One region of the Paenibacillus sp. FSL P4-0113 genome, then DNA from elsewhere that is predicted to be linked to it. Evidence: a T-box and tRNA genes for the amino acid it is inferred to sense, from the RefSeq annotation. Region 1 holds a T-box; the other holds one or more tRNA genes.

Region 1 (3,671 bases):
GGGTCTGGAACGCATTGTGAATTATATTTCAAATTTGCGGTTTACAGAAGAGGACATTCGCTACCTGTCTGAACAGGAGGAGAAGTACGATCCCATGTTCATGGAGGCGCTTCGCCAGTTTGAGTTTGGTGGAACGGTCCATTCGATGAAAGAAGGGGCCCTTGTTTTTCCCAACGAGCCTCTGGTACGTGTTGAAGGAACGATTATGGAAACGCAGCTTGTCGAAACGGCATTGCTGAATTTTATGAACTATCAGACACTCATTGCGACAAAGGCATCGCGCATCAAGCAGGTGGCAAGTGACGATACACTGCTCGAATTTGGAACACGGCGTGCGCAGGAGGCAGATGCAGCGATTTGGGGAGCACGAGCAGCTTATGTGGCTGGTTTTGACGCGACTTCTAATATGCTGGCAGGCGAACATTTTGGAATCCCGACGAAGGGGACACATGCCCATTCATGGGTGCAGACCTTTATGACGGAGCAGGAGGCGTTTGACGTCTATGCGAAGGTTTTGCCAGACCAGGTTACACTGCTGGTAGACACCTTTGATACGCTGGAAAGCGGTGTTCCTCATGCGATTCGGACAGCAAAAATGCTAGAGAGTCAGGGCAAGCGTATGAATGCAATTCGTCTGGATAGCGGTGACTTGGCTTATCTATCCATTCAGGCGCGGGAAATGCTCGATGCTGAAGGCTTAGATTACGTACAAATTGTAGCTTCCAATGATTTGGATGAAAATACGATTTTTAACCTGAAAGCCCAAGGGGCACGTATTGATGTATGGGGTGTAGGAACACAGCTTATTACGGCTTCGGATCAACCATCGCTTGGCGGGGTGTACAAGCTGGTTGAGCGTGAAGTAGATGGCGAAATGCTGCCGACGATTAAGATCTCGGGGAACCCAGAAAAAGTATCCACACCAGGCAAAAAGGATGTATATCGCATTGTGGATAAGAAGAAAGGGAGAGCTGTATCCGATTATATTTCTTTTCCGGATGAAGAGCGTCCGCGTAATGGTAAGCGCCTGAAGCTGTTTAACCCTTTGCATCCGTATATGAAGAAGTATGTAGAAAATTACGAAGCCGTGCCGATGCTTGAGCCTATTTTTATAAATGGACAGAAGGTATATGAGCTTCCCGAGCTGGATGAAATTCGTGCCTACCATACTTCACAGTTAAAACTGTTCTGGCCAGAATATTTGAGGAAGCTGAACCCTGAAATTTATCGTGTAAATCTGAGCGAGAAGGTATGGGAGCTAAAGCAAAAGCTGATCGACAGCTATATGCAGCCCGAAGTTGAAGAAAAAGAATAGTTGGAAGAGGCACCTCATGAATGCATGGGGTGCCTCTTTGTGTTGGAGCATGTAGGAAATAGGAGCTTATTTATAAATTTCTCTCATCACATGTCGTAGCTCAGGGACAATAATGCGTTCCATTGCCAAACGAACGGCTCCGCGTGAGCCAGGCATAGAAAATACAGCTGTCTGACCCACAGTGCCAGCTACAGCCCGGCTTAAGATAGCTGCTGAACCAATGTCCTCAGCAAAGCTTAAATAACGGAAGATTTCCCCAAAGCCAGGTAGTTCCTTATCCAGTAGAGAGGAGACAGCTTCATAAGTAGTATCACGTGGAGAAATACCGGTACCACCTGTCAAAAGAACAGCCTCGATGTCATCCTGTGCCGCTGCTTCGGATACTAACTGCTGAATACCTTCGTAGTCATCCTTGACGATGACATATCGAACAACTGTATATCCATTGGTTTCTAGTAGATCCATGAGCAGTCGTCCCCCAGTATCTGTTTCCACGGTGCGTGTGTCCGAGACAGTCACGACCATGCAATTCACTTGTTGGGGGGATTCCTGACGGTGTTCCTCTACAGAAGACATATTCATTAAAATGTTCACTCCTTGATCGGTGGTTAGACATACACTTTTTACAATAGAGCAATGACTGAGCGTATGCAAGTCAGAAACAGGGGCTAAAAAATCCATGTGATTAATATCCTTGCATTTGCACACTGGAATATAGTACACTTCCTTACATAAGTCGGGATTGTATTGTCTTGTTTTATTGAAAGCGCGCACATCAAATGATTAACCTCAAGGGACAGCGGGTAATAGTACAGCAGGGTCAACAACTGGGAGGTAATGTAATATGAATCATTCATACCAACAATGCGTGGATGCTTGCCTGGAATGTATGAACGCTTGCAATGTATGTTACGTAGCGAGTTTGAAGGAATATGATTTAGCTATGCTGCGTGAATGTATTCGAGTGAGTAGGGAATGTGCAGAAATATGCGGATTTGCTGCTCAAATGATGCAGCGTGGAACGGATTTTGCCGAGCAAATCTGTGAGCTGTGCTCCAAGGCCTGTGAGGTATGTGCTGCTGAATGCAGCAAGCATTCCCATGATCATTGCAAACATTGTGCAGAAGCCTGCCGTCGTTGCGTTCAGGCCTGCCGCCAATTGGTGGCAGTGTAATTACATATATGGAACTAGTGCCTGAAGAGGAAATAAAAGGTTGCTTTCTACTGAATAGGTTTGTATAATGATTGGAATTAACGTCATGGAACGGGAGAGTAGCAGCGAAGCCATATCATTACAGCGAGCCGGAAGAGGTGGAAGCCGGTATGAGATCCGATGTGAAGCGCACCCGGGAGACGGTTGATCCAACGAGCAGAACTTCTAGTAGATCAGCCCGGCAGACACCGTTATTAGTCATTGGAGTGAAATCGCGATTTGTGTAGTTAGCTTTAGCTGCACAACCGATTTACGAAGAGTGGTACCGCGGGATATTGAAGTTCTCGTCTCTTGAATGATTTCAAGAGGCGGGGGCTTTTTTTGTTAGATTCTATAAAAAGAAGGAGAGAGATCATCATGTTAATGAGGATTGCTGCTCAAGCGATATTAGCCCATACGGGCTTGGAGGAGAAAGAAATTTTATCTTTATTTGAGGTGCCTCCGCAGCCTGAATGGGGAGATGTGGCGTTTCCCTGTTTTATGCTGGCTAAAAAGTTTCGAAAGTCTCCGCAGCACATTGCACTGGAATTGGCGGAACTAGTAGGCCATAAAGAAGGTTTAACCGCTTCAGCATCGGGTGCCTATGTAAACATAACCTTGGATCGATCGGTTCATATTCCGCTTATGCTTGCTGAATTGAGCAAGGCTGATTTCCTCAGGCCTAATATCGGGAACGGGCAGCGGGTAGTTATTGATATGTCCTCGCCTAATATTGCCAAACCGTTTGGTATCGGTCATCTTCGCTCTACGGTTATCGGTGCTGCCTTGTATCGCATACTTGGTGAAACAGGTTATGTACCTATTAGTGTGAATCATCTTGGGGATTGGGGAACACAGTTTGGTAAGCAAATTGCGGCCTATAAAAGATGGGGAAATGAGGAGCAGTTACAACATGATCCGATTGGTGAATCGCTAAAGCTATATGTGCGTTTTCATCAGGAGGCCGATCATGATCCGACTTTGGAGGATGAAGGGCGCGAGTGGTTCCGACGTTTGGAACATGGGGATGCTGAGGCTCAACAACTATGGGAGTTTTTTGTTGAAATCAGTCTGGGTGAATTTGATCGTATGTACCAGCGTCTAAACATTACATTTGACCATGTGCTGGGAGAAAGTTTTTCAATGATAAGATGCAGGCAGTTA
Region 2 (3,671 bases), 2.2 Mb from region 1:
AACCCGTCTACTCGCAAGGAAGGAGGAAGACCATGTACTACATCAAGGATGCCAAAATCCGCCGCTTCACTGAACTTGACGGAGTGCGCTGCGCTGAGGTAGAAGTGCGGCCCGGTGCCGCGGATGACCCGGAACTGCTGGTCTATATCACGGCCAAGGATCAGACGGATGGTCAGCATGACTACGACATGGTACGGATCATCCGCAATGACGCCGATCTGGAGCTGGATTGGTACGACAATAACCTGCATTCAGCATTTGAGGAAGTGACAGACAAGGCTTTTACCGACTCTACACACATTACTGCTGGTGAGGAGCGAGAGAAGTTTAAAAAAGAATTGCTCTCCTATGGGCAACTCAGTACAGAGTTCGCCAAGGAGTTCGGGGCATGAGGATATGGTGTGCTATGCCTCGGCTTCTGTTGATTTGGGCTCCGGCGCCATCGCCGGGACAGCGTGAAAGGAGGGGGAAATCATAGACGGCAAAGCGAATTATAAGAAAAATAAAGGCAGCAGTTATATTCATAACAATGAGTTCGCGGAAGAAGTACTGGAGAAAAACGTAAGACATGAGGTACGTAGAAGTCCTAAACGCTTTGGGAATAAATAAGCAGCCATAGCCATTGAACTAAATAGCAACAGCAACTCATCAAAAATAACCCTAAAGAAGCCTCTGTATCCCGCCAAATTTGCGGAATATAGGAGGCTTCTTTTGAACTAAGCCGCTTCACGCAGCGTCATAATCCCTTTGTAGATGTTATACACAAAGACCCCGAGATAGACCACTACGAATAGCAGTACAAACCCGATCACTGAACCTGCATGATTCGCCGTTATAATAAAATACACTAGCGGAATTGCCGCAATAATGGGGAAAATATGCGATAAAATAGCTTTTTTTGCATGTCCTTGAACATATTCGTCCCGTACTGCAATCCAAACAATGACAGGCACTAGAAAAGGTGCGAAGAAAATGCTGAAATAACAAAGTGACGACAAGAGACCTCTCACGGATTAACCCCTCCTTTATGCATGGTTCTTTGTACATAATACCCCGTTAGCGTCCAAATGATTCCTTTTGCAGCCAGCTTCCCTATATTATGAAAAAATGTTTTTGACAGTTGCCCGAAATGTGATATAATAATCAATGCGCTGAATACATAAGGTTTTATTGATCACCATTTTGTCCCAGTAGCTCAGCTGGATAGAGCAACGGCCTTCTAAGCCGTCGGTCGGGGGTTCGAATCCCTCCTGGGACGTCGAAGCGTTCAGATATGTAAAGTTTGAACGAAATTAAAAATGCTTCAAATCCTTGATATATAAGGGTTTGAGGCGTTTTTTCTTTTATTGGGGTTACGAAAGAAAACGTTAGAAAAAGGTGTGATTAATACACCTGTTTACACAAATTATACACACGATTTTTACACGCTATATAAACGTTCAAAAATGTCTGTTGTTTGTTTCGAATCCTGTTCACGTAGCTCTTTCATAAGGTGGGCATATGTAGAGGTAGTGATATCTAATGAGGCGTGACCAAGCCGCTCCGAAACATACAGTAAACTAATACCTTTATATAGTTAGTAGCACGCCCTGTCGAATAACCACAAAATGGTAGAACAAAGCCCACAAGTTTACGGTGTACCATTTACTCCAATACTGGTGCATGGCTGCGTTGGAACAATGGGGTAGCTATCGATCCAGCGTAGATTATGCGGCTCTCTGTGGCTTGCCCGTCGTCCACTAACTCACGCTTTTCAACCAAAGCCGCCGAAGTCCCGTTTTCCGTATTTAAGGAACTTTTCCATCTACTTGTTTGCAAATGTAACCGGGAAGCACGTCGGAAACTGACTTTCCCAAAAGAATTATTACTCATCGATTCAACCACGATGACGGTGGGAAAAACGCGTTTGCCTTGGGCTCCTTATCACGGGGAGCGTGCAGGTATTAAACTTCAAGTCGCTTTACGAGCAGAAAATGGGCAACCCCTTCAGGTGGTCGAAACGCTGGGCTCCAAGCATGATGGCCCCATGAGTGAAGCGTTGGCTCAACCGGACTACATTTTGGTGATGGACCGTGCTTATGGGAAACTGGAGCGTCTGGATCACTTCAAAACCCATGGACAATCGTTTGTCATTCGGCTTCGCGACAACGTCCATTTGGAAAAGCCTCATGCGCTACGCCGCCTTACGAAGCCAGATTCATCCGTCATTCGGGATATCACTTGCCAGTTTGGAACCCCTCAGTGTCGTTCCAGACAACGTCATCGTGTGGTGATGTTTCGGGATTTTGAAGGTCGGGAAATTCGGGTGGTTACCGATTTAATGCAGGTGACCGCAGAACAAATCGTACAGATCTATAAGGCTCGATGGCAGATTGAAGTCTTCTTTCGTTGGATCAAGCAACATTTGAATATTCCAACGCTGTTTGGTACGACTGAAAATGCGGTCTATGGGCAATTATTCTGTGCTCTAATCGTCTATGTCCTGCTCAATTGGCTATTTGTTGCTGCTCAGACTTCATGGCCCCAACATGCCGTTCTTTCCTTTGCGCGATTTTCTCGTCTATTTCTTCTTCTAAACTACCTTTTGAATGGCTGATTCAGATTCAGCGCGTTCTTCTTCAGTGCACCTCTTGTTTCATGAATTGAGTTACTTATTTTGGTTATTCAACAGGCGTGGCAGAATCTAAAAGTATCTATAATCATAAAAGATTTATTCCACTTTTAGATAAGGATTGAGAAGACCATTTCAGCTAACTGCGGCTTTAGTTTAATAACAATCTTCCATAAAAGATCGCGATTCTATAATAAGGATCAGTTCGTTTTCATTAAAGGGCCATATTATATCTTTTAATTTAAGTGAAACTGCCTAAAAAGTATGTTAATATCAGATTTAACAGACAGACAAACTAGTATTTATAGAGGCGAAATTATGAAAAAATATAGAATATATCAAGTAGACTCATTTACAAAAAATAGATTTTATGGTAACCCTGCTGGGGTTGTTCCAAATGCAAATGGACTTACAGATGAGCAGATGCAGAGAATTGCAAGAGAATTAAATAATTCGGAAACTGCATTTATTTTTGAAACAGATTCTTCAAATTATGATGTTGAAGTAAGATTTTTTACTCCAACAACAGAGGTTCCAATTTGTGGTCATGCAACAGTAGCAGCGCATTATATTTATGCAATTGAGAGAAAAATTGAAACTGGAAGAATTATCCAAAAAACAAAAGCAGGTATATTGCCTGTTGATGTTATAAAGTATGAAGATGACTATTCTATTGTAATGACACAGGGAGAACCTTCTGTATCAGAGCCTTTAAATGATGAAATAAGAAGTCAGATTGCAAATGCGTTAGGTATTTCTTGTAAAGATATTTGCATGGAATATCCAGTTGCAATATCTTCAACAGGTCATTCTAAGGTAATGGTTCCGATTTACTCCAATGAAATACTACATAGTTTAAAACCTGATTTGCAGAAGCTTACAGAAATCAGCAAGCATATTGGATGTAATGGATATTATGTTTTTACATTAAATCCACAAGAGGATATATTGGTTCACGGAAGAATGTTTGCTCCTGCAATTGGAATAGCTGAAGACCCGGTGACAGGAAATGCAAACGGACCGCTTGGAGCCTATTTGGTACACTATAACATTTTGCAAA

What was found. The T-box of region 1 lies ahead of argS (arginine--tRNA ligase). A T-box ahead of a tRNA ligase gene usually reads a tRNA of that ligase, here a tRNA-Arg.
Region 2: it encodes a tRNA-Arg, which carries the amino acid that the T-box ahead of argS (arginine--tRNA ligase) is inferred to sense. The anticodon was not compared.

The regions. Positions count from the first base shown of each region.
Region 1 is NZ_JBBPAZ010000001.1:46,836-50,506, forward strand. It holds gene MKX46_RS00230 (nicotinate phosphoribosyltransferase) at 1-1,315, shown strand, start outside; gene MKX46_RS00235 (MogA/MoaB family molybdenum cofactor biosynthesis protein) at 1,382-1,897, opposite strand; gene MKX46_RS00240 (four-helix bundle copper-binding protein) at 2,160-2,489, shown strand; T-box leader at 2,567-2,823, shown strand; partial or broken gene argS (arginine--tRNA ligase) at 2,886-3,671, shown strand, end outside.
Region 2 is NZ_JBBPAZ010000001.1:2,274,791-2,278,461, reverse strand. It holds gene MKX46_RS09465 (hypothetical protein) at 33-392, shown strand; gene MKX46_RS09460 (DUF4870 domain-containing protein) at 717-1,010, opposite strand; tRNA gene MKX46_RS09455 (tRNA-Arg) at 1,185-1,258, shown strand; gene MKX46_RS09450 (IS4 family transposase) at 1,709-2,596, shown strand; gene MKX46_RS09445 (PhzF family isomerase) at 2,930-3,671, shown strand, end outside.